DNA from 4 places in the Streptomyces sp. NBC_01116 genome. Region 2 is predicted to be linked to each of the others. Evidence: riboswitches for the same ligand, from Rfam matches in the RefSeq annotation. Region 2 holds a riboswitch; each other region holds the start of a gene.
The links. Region 2 has a riboswitch for cobalamin ahead of OG245_RS32275 (CoA-acylating methylmalonate-semialdehyde dehydrogenase). Riboswitches for the same ligand answer to the same signal wherever they lie in the genome.
Positions count from the first base shown of each region.

Region 1: another riboswitch for cobalamin. It lies ahead of OG245_RS25890 (ribonucleoside-diphosphate reductase subunit alpha); the one in region 2 lies ahead of OG245_RS32275 (CoA-acylating methylmalonate-semialdehyde dehydrogenase).
Region 3: another riboswitch for cobalamin. It lies ahead of OG245_RS34965 (CbtB-domain containing protein); the one in region 2 lies ahead of OG245_RS32275 (CoA-acylating methylmalonate-semialdehyde dehydrogenase).
Region 4: another riboswitch for cobalamin. It lies ahead of OG245_RS36605 (FecCD family ABC transporter permease); the one in region 2 lies ahead of OG245_RS32275 (CoA-acylating methylmalonate-semialdehyde dehydrogenase).

Region 1 covers NZ_CP108644.1:5,849,604-5,852,590, forward strand. The annotation lists gene OG245_RS25890 (ribonucleoside-diphosphate reductase subunit alpha) at 1-1,350, opposite strand, end outside; cobalamin riboswitch at 1,484-1,620, opposite strand; gene OG245_RS25895 (GNAT family N-acetyltransferase) at 1,673-2,182, opposite strand; gene OG245_RS25900 (hypothetical protein) at 2,259-2,936, opposite strand.
Region 2 covers NZ_CP108644.1:7,358,024-7,361,010, forward strand. The annotation lists gene OG245_RS32275 (CoA-acylating methylmalonate-semialdehyde dehydrogenase) at 1-903, opposite strand, end outside; cobalamin riboswitch at 1,130-1,309, opposite strand; gene OG245_RS32280 (cobalamin-binding protein) at 1,451-2,386, shown strand; gene cobF (precorrin-6A synthase (deacetylating)) at 2,388-2,987, shown strand, end outside.
Region 3 covers NZ_CP108644.1:7,969,617-7,972,603, reverse strand. The annotation lists gene OG245_RS34970 (CbtA family protein) at 1-677, opposite strand, end outside; gene OG245_RS34965 (CbtB-domain containing protein) at 737-952, opposite strand; adenosylcobalamin (AdoCbl) riboswitch at 998-1,090, opposite strand; gene OG245_RS34960 (histidine phosphatase family protein) at 1,217-1,807, shown strand; gene OG245_RS34955 (4'-phosphopantetheinyl transferase) at 2,040-2,762, opposite strand; gene OG245_RS34950 (metallophosphoesterase) at 2,759-2,987, opposite strand, start outside.
Region 4 covers NZ_CP108644.1:8,444,564-8,447,550, reverse strand. The annotation lists gene OG245_RS36610 (ABC transporter ATP-binding protein) at 1-147, opposite strand, end outside; gene OG245_RS36605 (FecCD family ABC transporter permease) at 147-1,256, opposite strand; cobalamin riboswitch at 1,357-1,485, opposite strand; gene OG245_RS36600 (endonuclease/exonuclease/phosphatase family protein) at 1,588-2,742, opposite strand; gene OG245_RS36595 (M15 family metallopeptidase) at 2,766-2,987, opposite strand, start outside.

The DNA.
Region 1 (2,987 bases), 1.5 Mb from region 2:
GATCTCCGTGCACAGGTTGGAGGAGTGCACGACCCGGCCCGGCTCGGCGGTCTGGTTCGCGGTCCGGTTGGAGGCGTCCTTGAACGTCATCCAGCCCTGGCCGGTCTGCGCGAGGGTCCGCATCATCCGGCCGTACAGCTCACGCGCCGGAATCGTCCTGCGCGCCAGGCCCTTGGCCTCGGCCGCCCGGTAGGCCGCGTCGAACGCGTCGCCCCACAGGTCGACCAGCTCGGGCACGTCGGAGGGGGAGAACAGCGACCACTCGGTGTCCGCGTCGACCCGGCGCATGAACTCGTCCGGGATCCAGTGCGCCAGGTTGAGGTTGTGCGTACGCCGCTGGTCCTCACCGGTGTTGTCGCGGAGCTCCAGGAACTCCTCGATGTCCGCGTGCCAGGTCTCCAGGTAGACCGCCGCCGCGCCCTTGCGCCGGCCGCCCTGGTTCACCGCCGCCACGGAGGCGTCCAGCGTCTTGAGGAAGGGCACGATGCCGTTGGAATGCCCGTTGGTGCCCCGGATCAGCGAACCCCGGGCGCGGATGCGGGAGTACGACAGACCGATGCCGCCCGCGTGCTTGGAGAGCCGCGCCACCTGGTGGTAGCGGTCGTAGATCGAGTCCAGCTCGTCCTTCGGCGAGTCCAGCAGATAGCAGGAGGACATCTGCGGGTGCCGGGTGCCGGAGTTGAAGAGGGTGGGGGAGGAGGGGAGGTAGTCCAGCCGGCTCATCAGCCCGTACAGCGCGGCGACCTCGTCCAGCGCCCGCACCGACTCGTCCTCGGCGAGGCCCGCGGCCACGCGCAGCATGAAGTGCTGCGGGGTCTCGATGACCTGCCGGGTGATCGGGTGCCGCAGGAGGTAGCGGCTGTGCAGCGTCCGCAGACCGAAGTAGCCGAAGCGGTCGTCGGCGCCGTCGGCCAGCGCCCGCTCGACCAGCTCGTCCAGCGCCTTGGCGTGCAGTTCCACGAAGGCGGCGGTGCGGTCGGCGATCAGGCCCTCGCGGTGGCCCACGGCGACCGAGGCGGAGAAGTGCGTCGCGCCCTGGCCCGCGGCCTCGTCGGCGATGGTCCGGGTCAGCAGCCGGGCGGCGAGTCTGGAGTACGCCGGGTCCTCGGAGATCAGCCCCGCGGCGGCCTCGGTGGCCAGCGAGCGCAGCTCGGCCTCGTCGGAGCGGGCGTTGCGTCCGCGCAGCGCGGCGGCGGCGACCCGTCCGGGGTCGGTGTCGGGAAGATCGACGGTGAGGTCGGTCAGGGTCCGCAGCAAAGCGGTCCCGGGGCCGTCGTTCGTGCCTGCTCCGGACGTGGTGGAGGCAGCGGATTCGGTGGCTGAAACCGGATCGGCGGGCGCGATGGTCACTGGGCTTTCCCTCGCTCGGCAGGGGCCGGCGGAAGGCGGGGAGCCGGGCAGCGCGAGACCCGGGGCAGGGCAGCACAGCGACGGCGTCCACCGGCCTATCCGCGAGGCCCGGACGTCTGGCGTCCGGTTCGGTCGAGCCGGACGCGCTGTCGACAGGTCTTCGGACTTGCGGGTGTGCAAAAGCACACCGATCACACCGTTGCGGGACAGTTCCGGATTCGCACCGGATTCCCCTGCGGCGACAGCGAGGTCGAGCATACATGTGGGGGCCGCCGGATGAAGCGGCCCCCACATGTTGTGTCGCGACGATTCAACATGCCCCTCAGGAGGGCGCTCCCAGCTCCAGCCGGAAGGTCATGAGCCGTAGTCCCGGCACCGGTTCCCAGTCCCGTTCGGGGGTCCGCGCGAAGCCGAGCCGACGGTAGATCCTATGGGCTCCGAGCATGGCCGGCTGCGTCGACAGGGCCAGCGCCCGCACGCCCTCGGTGGACCGGGCGCGCTCGACGCACGCCCGCACCAGGGCCTCTCCCACACCCCGTCCGCGCCCCTCGCGGGCTACCGCCAGCATCCGGAACTCGGCCTCGTCCGGTCCCGCGATGTCGCGCCACGGCATGCCGGGTGCGGCATACGTCACACCGCCGAGCACCGCCCCGTGCGCGTCGAGCGCGACGAGGACCTCGGCCTCGGCGGCCCGTTGTTCCACCGCCCGCAGCTTGAGCAGATACGGGTCCTGCGGGCCGTCCAGCAGACCGTCGCAGAGATACGCCTCGGCGACGATCTCGCCGAGGACGGCGTACTCGTCGGGCTCCGCCGCCCTGATCGTCAGATCCATCAGCCACTCGCTCCCATGTCGCCACTCGCTCCCGTGTCAGCTACTCGTTCCCGTGCCGGCCACTCGTTCCCGTGCGTCAGCCACTCGCACCCACGTCGTTGTCCGGGGCGCCGTCGCCCACCGGCGGCAGGTCGCCGCGCTCGACCGGCGGCTGCCCGGGGGCGTCGTCGGCCGGCGGCAGCACCTGGTCCAGCTCGTGGCCGTCGGCGCGGTGGGCGGCCCGCGCCGCTGCCCGCAGTGTCGCCCGGTCCACCTCTTCGGGCGCCCCGCTCACGGTGACCACCAGTCCGTCCTGTTCCCAGGCGTACGCGTGGTCCGACTCCGCGGCCCTGTACCACTGTTCGCCGTCCCGCTCACAGGTCAGCAGGGGCTCCTGGCCGCCCGCGGGCGCGGGGTCCTTCGTACAGTCGGCTCCGGCGTGCGCCCGGCGCTCCACCCGCAGGTGGAGCTGCCCGCCGTCGGGCGTGGTGTAGACGCTGCCGAACCCGTCGTCGCCGACCACCCCGACCGACTGGGCGGCCAGGGCGTACCCCGGTACGTCGGTCACCCACACGTGCTCCGTGACGGTCTGCACGGCCAGCGCCCGCGCTTCCAGCTCCGCCCGGTCGGGCGCCGGGTCCGCCGATCCGCTCCGCGCCGCCTCCGCGTCGGGCGCCACCTCGGTGCCGCAGCCCGTCGCCGCCGCCAGGGTCAGCGTCAGCGCCAGGGCCGTGAGTACGGGGCGGAGCCGGGCCCGCCGGGGATGCGATGTCATGGGCACATCCTTTCGTACGGTGAGGGCTCCGCGCACCGGGAAAACGAGCGG
Region 2 (2,987 bases):
GGCGACCAGCGCGTCCGCGGTGGCCTCGCCCACCGGCACGGCCACCGAGATCGCCATGCACCGCTCGCCCGCCGAGCCGTAACCGGCGCCGATCAGCGCGTCCACCGCCTGGTCCAGGTCGGCGTCCGGCATCACGATCATGTGGTTCTTCGCCCCGCCGAAACACTGCGCGCGCTTGCCGTGGGCGGCGGCGGTGGCGTAGAGGTGCGCGGCGACGGGCGTCGAGCCGACGAAGCCGAGCGCCTTGACGCGCGGATCCTCCAGGAGGGTGTCCACGGCCTCCTTGCCGCCGTTGACGACGTTGAGAACCCCGGGCGGCAGGCCCGCCTCCAGGAACAGCTCCGCCAGCCGCAGCGGCACCGACGGGTCCCGCTCCGAGGGCTTGAGGATGAAGGCGTTTCCGCAGGCCAGGGCTGGCGCGGCCTTCCACAGTGGGATCATCGCGGGGAAGTTGAACGGGGTGATGCCCGCGACCACCCCGAGCGGCCGGCGCAGCGAGTGGACGTCGATCCCGGCGCCCGCGTTGTCGCTGAACTCGCCCTTCAGCAGATGCGGGACGCCGGCGGCGAACTCCACGACGTCCAGCCCGCGCGCGATGTCGCCGTGCGCGTCGGCCACGGTCTTGCCGTGCTCGGAGGAGAGCAGCCGGGCCAGGGAGCCCTTCTCCTTCTCGACGAGTTGGAGGAAGCGCAGCAGCACGCGGGCGCGGCGCTGCGGATTCCACTCGCCCCACGCGCGCTGGGCCTGCTCGGCGTCGGCGATGGCCGCCTCGGTCTCGGAGCGGTCGGCCAGCGGCACGCGGGCCTGGACCCGGCCGGTGTTGGGGTCGAAGACATCGCCGTAGGTGCCCGAGGTGCCGGGTGTGTGCTTGCCGCCGATGACATGGGTGAGTTCGCGGACCATGGAAGCCTGCTCTCGTCGGTGAGATGGTCAGGTGAGATCCGGGGATGGCGCGCGGCGGCCACCGGCGCACGGCGCGCCGGTGATCCGGTGCGCGGGCGCGGAGGGGCCGACCGATGTGGACGCGGAGGGCGGGGCCGTCAGGGGGCGGGAAGAACCGCTCGCCGTGACGTGCCTGCGGGGCCGGGAAAACGGACCGGTGCCATGCGTGTCTGCTCCATCCTCGTGGAAACACGGAACATCCCGCGGCCGGTATCCTGACTCCCGGATCAGCGCTCGCCCTCATGCCTTCCCGACGGCTGCTTCGCCGTCAGTGGCGTGTCCTGCGAGGACGAACTCCCCGGTCACAGTGGCGGGACCGCGCCGGACTCGCACCGGCTTCCCTGACACCACGGGCCTTGAGGGCGTCCGGCTGCGCACCGGCCACCCCGCTGCCCCGACGATATAGTTGGACGTCCTAGTAAGTCCACCCCGCCTCGCTCCGGACCCGATCCGCACCCGGACGCCCGCCCGCGCCGCCCCCCGGGAGCCAGGCTTTAGGGTCGAGGGCATGCGCATCGTCTCGCTCCTCCCCGCCGCCACCGATCTGGTGGCCGTCCTGGGGCTGGCCGACGCCCTGGTGGGCCGGACGCACGAGTGCGACTGGCCGCCCGGAACGGTCGACTCCATCCCCGTCGTCACCGCCGCCGAGTTCTCCCCGGACACCCTCACGAGCCGTGAGATCTCCGACGCGGTGGGCGGCGCGGCCCACTCCGGCTCCTCGCTCTACACCCTGGACACCGAGGCCCTGGCCGCGCTCGCCCCCGATGTGGTCCTCACCCAGGACCTCTGCGACGTGTGCGCTCTCTCCTACGCCGGCGTCTCACGGGCGGTACGGGAGCTGGACGGCGGGCCCCGCGTCCTCAGCCTGGAACCCCGCACCCTCGACGACGTACTCGACTGTCTGACCAGCCTCGGCGACGCGCTCGGCGTGCCGGAACGGGCCGCACTACGACGGGCGGAGCTGACCGCCCGGCTGGCTGCCGTGCGCCGCCTGACCGAGGGGCTCCGGCGGCCGCGCGTGGTGGCGATCGAATGGCTGGATCCGCTCTGGCCGGCCGGTCACTGGGTCCCGGAACAGATCACGGCCGCGGGCGGTACGCCGCTGCTCGCCGCGCCCGGCGAGCACACGAAGCCCATGGACTGGGACGCCGTACGGGACGCCCGGCCGGACGTCGTCCTGCTGCTGCCCTGCGGATTCCCGCCCGGGCGCACCGTACGCGAGCTGGACCTGCTGACCTCGCTGCCCGGCTGGGACGACTTGCCCGCCGTACGCGCCGGGGAGGTCTGGGTCCTCGACGGCCCGGCCCACCACAACCGCCCCGGCCCCCGGGTGGTCCGGGGCGCCGAGGTGCTGGCGCACGTGCTGCACGGGGTCCGGGCGGGGGAGCCCGTCAGCGGGCACGAGGCGCAGCGCATCGCAGGTACCACCAGGAGGAACGGCTGACATGAACGACGCACCCCGTCACATCCTCGTCATCGGCATGGGCGCCGGCGACCCCGACCACCTGACGCTCGCCGCGGTGAAGGCCATGCGCCGGGCCGACGTCTTCTTCGTGCTGGGAAAGGGCAAGGAGAAGGACGCGCTGACCCGGCTGCGGCGGGACATCCTCGACGAACACCTGACCGGCCCCTACCGCGTCGTCGAGGCCGAGGACCCCTGGCGGGACCGCACCCAGCAGGACGCCGGGCGCTACGCCTCGGCGGTGCACGACTGGCGCCACCGCCGCGCCGACATCTGCGAACGCCTGATCGTGGAGGAGCTCGCACCGGGGCAGTGCGGAGCCTTCCTGGTGTGGGGCGACCCGTCCCTGTACGACAGCACCCTCGCCATCCTCGACGACATCCGAGGCCGCGGGACGGTGGAATTCGGCCACGAGGTGATCCCCGGCATCAGCAGCGTCTCCGCCCTCGCCGCCCGGCACCGCGTCACCCTGAATCAGGTCGGCCGCCCCGTCCACATCACCCCGGGACGGCGTCTCGCCCGGGGATTCCCCGAGGACTGCGACCTCGTCGTGATGCTCGACGGCCACGAGAGCTTCACGCAT
Region 3 (2,987 bases), 610 kb from region 2:
ACGACGCCGAACACGGTCCACAGCGTCACCTGGACCGCGAGCGTGGAGAGCCGGAACTCCCACAGCAGGCCGGCCGGGAAGTCCTTGCCCACTTCGTCGAAGGAGGGCAGAAAGGCGTAGGCGAGGCCGATCAGCAGGACGAAGCCGGCGCCTGCCACGACGGTCGCGTTCCAGTTGCCCAGGCGAGGAGCGAGCCGTCTGCCGATGATGACGGCGGCGACGGCCAGCAGCACGCTGAGGGCGACCATCAGGAAGAACAGGGCGGTGCGTTCGCCGATGGTGTCGGGGTTGCCGACGGCGGGCGGGTTCGCCGGGTATTTGAGGAACGGCACGACGTAGACCGTGAGCAGGGCGGCACCCGCGATCAGCGCCGCCGTGGCCCGGGGGCCGAACCCGCCGATGCGGCCCAGCGCGTAGCAGAACACGAGGGCGGCGATCCCGCCGACCGCGACGCCGAACACCAGGACACCGGTGGCGAGTCCGCCGGTGGCCTGCATGGTGCGGCTGACCAACTCCTCGCCGCCGCCGTGGTCGTGGCTGTGGGCCTCTTCGAGGGCGATGGCCGCGTCCACCTGGGACTCACCGAGGAAGTAGGCGACGGCGAGCGCGAACGCGCCCGCGATCAGGCCCGCGAGCATGCCGCGCACGAGCAGGGCTCTGACAGATATGGAGTTCACGATGGTTTCCTGATTTCTCTTGCTTCCGTGTCCGCTGATTCCCTGGTTGTTCAGGTGCCTCAGTGGCAGGGGAAGCCGAGCAGGTGACGGCCGTCGTGGACCCACTCGTGGACGCCTTCGCCAGAGATGAGCGCGGTGGCGCCCTGTTCGGCGCCGACGAAGTACAGCAGGACGAGCATGAGGATGCCGAAGAAGACCGCCCAGGGGGCGATGGCCTTCGCCGAGATCGGGGCGATCGTGGCTGCCCCTGTCGCCGGAACGGCGGACTGTGCCATGGCAGAACCTCCTGTGGGAACACGCGTCCCTGTCGTGGTGCCTCGGACGAAGGTGGCGGGTCTGACTTCCCCGCGGACGCGGGTTCACAGTGGCGCGACCGTGCCGGATTCCCACCGGACTTCCGTCGCACCCTCGTCATGGTCGACGTGACCATACCGCCTGCGCGCAGGCACCGCCATGGTCCAATCTGCGGGGTGGCGGAACGCGGATTCCTTGGGGCGACAGGGCTCTGGGGTCTCTGATGGAGAAGTGAAGGCAGGGACATGACAGTTCGCGTGATGTTGATCTCACCGGCGATGAACGCCGCGTTGCGGGAGGCCCGATTCGACGGCGACGCTCCCCTGGACCGGTCCGGCCGGGAGCGTGCGCTGGCGGCGGCCGACGCGGTGCCCGTGGCCGGAATCGCGCTGAGCGGCCCCTCCGAGCGGTGCCGCGGGACCGCCGAGGCCCTCGGCCTGGCGGCGCGGACCGAACCGGCTCTGACCGGCTGGGACCTGGCGCGGTGGTCCGGCCGCCGCCTCGACGATGTGGCGGCCGCCGAACCCGCTCAGCTGACCGCCTGGCTCGGCGATCCGTCGGCGGCTCCGCACGGCGGCGAGTCGCTGCGGGACCTGGTCGGGAGGATCGGAGGGTGGCTGGACTCCCTCGGTGGGCCGGACGCACCCGACACGGGCTTTCTCGCCGTGGCCGAGGTAGCCGTCGTACGGGCGGTGGTCGTCCATGGCCTGCGGCTGCCGCTGGAGGCGTTCTGGCGGCTGGACGTCGCCCCGCTGACGCTGACCGGACTCAGCGGGCGGGCGGGCCGGTGGAACGTGGCGCTGGGCCGCCCGCTGACCGCTCCCACGAGCGGCTGAACGCCACTGCGACACCGTCAACGGCCCTCGGCCGGCTGAACGCCACGCACCACCACCGCCAACGGCCCCCAGCTCAGCGAACGCCACCGCGCAGCCCTCGCACCACCCGTCGGACCTCACCGCACGACGCGCTCCCCGGCCTGCCGACCGCTCCCGCGAACCCGAACCGGAAACAGCGCACCGCGAACCACGCAAAGCGAACCGCGAACCACGCGCACCGGCCGACCGGACGTCACGACCCGTCGCTCGCCCGCCAGTCGGGCCGGACCAGCACGGCCGTGGCGACGATGCCGTCCTCGATCCGCCACTGCCCGTGCAGCGTCGTCGGCAGGGCCGGGTCCGTGAGAAGCAGACGTGCGGCGAACGTTCCCTCGGCGGTGCCGGGCCCGCCCTGAAGCCTCTCGCCGCCACCCTGATCCTGCACCCGATGGAACGTCAGATCGGCCTCGATGAAGTCGAGTTCGACTCCCGTGATCGGGTACCAGGTCTTGAAGACACTCTCCTTGGCGCTGAACAGCACACGGTCCCAGTGGATTTCGCCCGTGCCTTCCGGCGCGGGCGGACCGATCCGCTCACGCTCCGCGGGCAGGGTCACCAACTCCCGTACGCCGGTGGGGAGCGGAGCGTGCGGTTCCGCGTCGATGCCCAACGACAGCACGTCCCTCGCACGGGCCAGCGCGGCCGCCCGGTACCCGCCGCAGTGGGTGAGGCTGCCGACGATCCCCTCGGGCCACAGCGGTCGCCCCCGGTGACCGTGGAGCACGGCGACGGGCGGCAGGCCGAGTCCGGCCATCGCGCGCCGGGCGCAGGCGCGGGCCGTCGCGAAGTCGTTCCTGCGTTTGGCCACGCTCTTGGCGATCAGCGCCTCCTCCTCCGGGAAGAGGGTTCCGTCGGCGACGGTCTCCGCGCGGGTGGCCGCGCAGGAGACGTCGGCGGGCAGCAGCCGCTCGATCACGAGGTGCCTCCGGGGGTGCTCCGCCGTGCGGACGGTTCGACGTCGGTGCGGGCCTGTGGGGCGGGTTCGCCCTCGTAGGGGAGGATCTGTCGCAGCAGGCCGCGCGGGTGCCCCCTCTCCCGCCACTCCCTGGGGTAGCCGATGGAGACCTCCTCGAAGCGCACCCCGTCGTACCAGGTCGTACGGGGGATGTGGAGGTGTCCGTAGACGACGGCGGTGACGTTG
Region 4 (2,987 bases), 1.1 Mb from region 2:
GTAGACGCAGCGCAACAGGGTCGACTTCCCGCTGCCGTTGGGACCGACCAGGCCGACGAGCTGGCCGTCGGCCGCGCCCAGGGTGACCTGGTTGACCAGCCGTGCACCGGCGATCTCGACGGTGAGCGCGTCGATGTCGATCCGCATCAGATGCCTCCGAAGGAGTAGGCGCGCCGGCGCATGAGGAGGAGGAAGCAGGGAACGCCGATGACCGCGGTGAGGACGCCCACCGGCAGCTCGGCCGGCGCCAGCACCACGCGCGAGAGGATGTCCACCCAGATCAGCAGGACGGCTCCCGCCAGGGGTGCGACGGCCAGGAGCCGGCGGTGGTCCGCGCCGACCAGCATCCGTGCGGCGTGCGGGACCATCAGGCCGACGAAGCCGATCGCCCCGCTCACCGCGACCACCGCCCCGGTCACGGCCGCGGAGACGAGGAAGAGCTCCTTGCGCAGCCTCCCGGGATCGACCCCGAGGGCGGCGGCGGTCTCGTCCCCCATGGCGAGGGCGTTCAGGCGCCGTGCCGACCAGCAGAGATGCGCGAGGCCGGCGAGCACCGCTCCGGCGGCGATCGGCACGGCGGCCCAGTTGGCCCCGCTCAGGCTGCCGAGCAGCCACATCATCGCCGAGCGGGCCGCTTCCCCGCGCTCGGCCGCGAACACCATGAACGTGGTCACGGCGGAGAAGCCGTAGTACATCGCGGTGCCCGTCAGGACGAGCCGGAGCGGGGTCAGTCCGCGTTCGGTGCGGGCGATCGCGTACACGAGCAGCATGGCGAGGAGTGCGGAGAGGAACGCCGCCGTGGACAGGGCCCAGATGCCCAGCGCTCCCAACGTCCCGAAGATGAGCACGGCGTTGGCGCCGACCGCCGCGCCCGAGGAGATGCCGAGCACGAACGGGTCGGCCAGCGCGTTGCGCACCATGGCCTGGACGGCGACGCCGATGGCGGACAGGCCGGCCCCGACGACGGCGGCCAGCACGGCCCGTGGCAGGCGCAGTTCCCAGACGATGGTGTAGCCCGGGACCTCGTCGGGGCCGATGGCTCCGCCGGCCAGCCCTGCCCACAGATAGCGCGTCACCTCCGACCAGGAGAGCCCCGACGCCCCGAGTGCCGCTCCGCAGACGAGGGAGAGGGGCAGGGCCGCGCACAGGCCGGCAAGGAGGAACGGCAGGGGCACGCGCCGGGGTGGCGCCGGTCCGGTGCCGAGGTGCGCGGGGCGCGACGGCTTGGAGGGTATGCGGTCGAGGGACGTGGCCACAGGCAGGTCGCTTTCGCCTCGGGCCGTGCGTCGCGCGATGAGGAGCGGCCCCGGACGGCGGCCGCCCCGCGCAGCGCCCATTCGCAGTCCACGGCGAATCGTCAGGAGCCTTCTCCGCCGCGGGTGATCGGGCTCACGGAACCCGGGGGCTCCGTCTACCGTTGCGGGTCAGCGCCGGATTTCGACCGGACTTCCCCCGTGGCGGAAAGCAGCCTAGCGCGTGCGTTGATCGCGCCCCGGCGGCGGGTGAACCGCAGCGGGACGCGGAGGGTCCGGGCGCCCGCCCCGAGGCCGTCGGGGATTCCCGGCGCCTCCGGAGCCCTCCGCGGTGTCACCAGCTGACGCGGGCCGCCACCGGGAGATGGTCGCTGCCGGTCGCGGGCAGCACCCACGAACTCTCCGGCTCCACGCCGCGGACCAGGATCTGGTCGATCCGCACCACCGGGGAGGTGGCGGGCCAGCTGAAGCCGAACCCGTCGCCGGACGCCTCCTGCGCCGATCGCATCCGCGAGGTGATGCCCGCGTACGCGCGGTCGTCCAGGGTGCCGTTCAGATCGCCGAGCAGCACCACCCGCTCGTTCTGCTCGGCGGCGAGGGCCTGGCCGAGCGACCGCGCGCCGGCGTCCCGTTGCCCCGACGAGAGGCCCGCCCTGGGATTCACCCGTACGGATCCGAGGTGCGCCACGTACACCGCCAGGGGCCCGTGGTCCGTGGCCACCGTGGTACGCAGTCCCCGGTTGTACTCCAGCTTGACGTCGGCGGGCTTCGCGTCCCCCAGCGGCCCCGCGTCCATCTCGACGTCGACCGGCCGGGTGTCCGACAGCGGCAGTCTGCTCCACACGCCGACCGTGCCCAGCACCGTGTGGTGCGGATACGTGGTCGCCAGCTCCCTCTCGTACGTCCCCCGGGCCCCCGGGTCCAGCTCTTCGAGCGCGAGCACGTCCGCGCCGGAGGCGACCAGGGCGCGTGCGGTGCCCACCACGTCGGGGTTGTCGGCGCCGACGTTGTGGCTGACCACGGTGAGGTCGCCGCCCGGGTGGGACTTGTCGGTGAGCAGTCCGCCGAAGAGGTTCAGCCACACGACGGCCGGCAGCAGGAGCGCGACGGCCGCGAGGACGGAGCGGCGCAGCAGCGCCCCGGCCAGCAGCACCGGGATGAACAGGCCGGACCACGGGAGGAAGGTCTCCACCAGACTGCCGAGGTTCCCGATCCGGTTCGGGATGCTCGCGTGCAGCAGCATGAGCAGGCCCAGCAGCAGCGACGCCGCCGCGAGCACCCGGCCGCGCGTCCAGACGCCCTTCCTCGTGCCGGTGTGCCGGGGGCCGGTGCCCCCGGGGTCCGCGTCCCGGAGACCGGCGTCGCCCTGCCGGGAACAGGCCGCGTCCACGTCGCTCTGCGCGGTCCCGGCCGTAGGCCCGTCACCCTGTGCGGTCCCGGCCGTAGGCACGTCGCTCTGTACGGTCCCGGCCGTGTCCACCGGCGTCATCGTCCGTCCTCGCTCGCTGCCGGTCACTTTCGCATCCTCGGGTCCTGGGTGGGGTCGGCATACATGCGCGGGCAACCCCGGTCGATCGCTTCCGTGCGCAGTTCGTAGTGCCAGGGTTCGTTCCGGTAGGTCTGGCACAGCCCGTATCCCGCGCCGTGCTCGGACAGCCACTCCGTCGCGTCCGCCGGTCCGATGTCGACCGCGTCCCCCGACACGTGCGGCGACGTCTTCGCGGTGGCCACCCA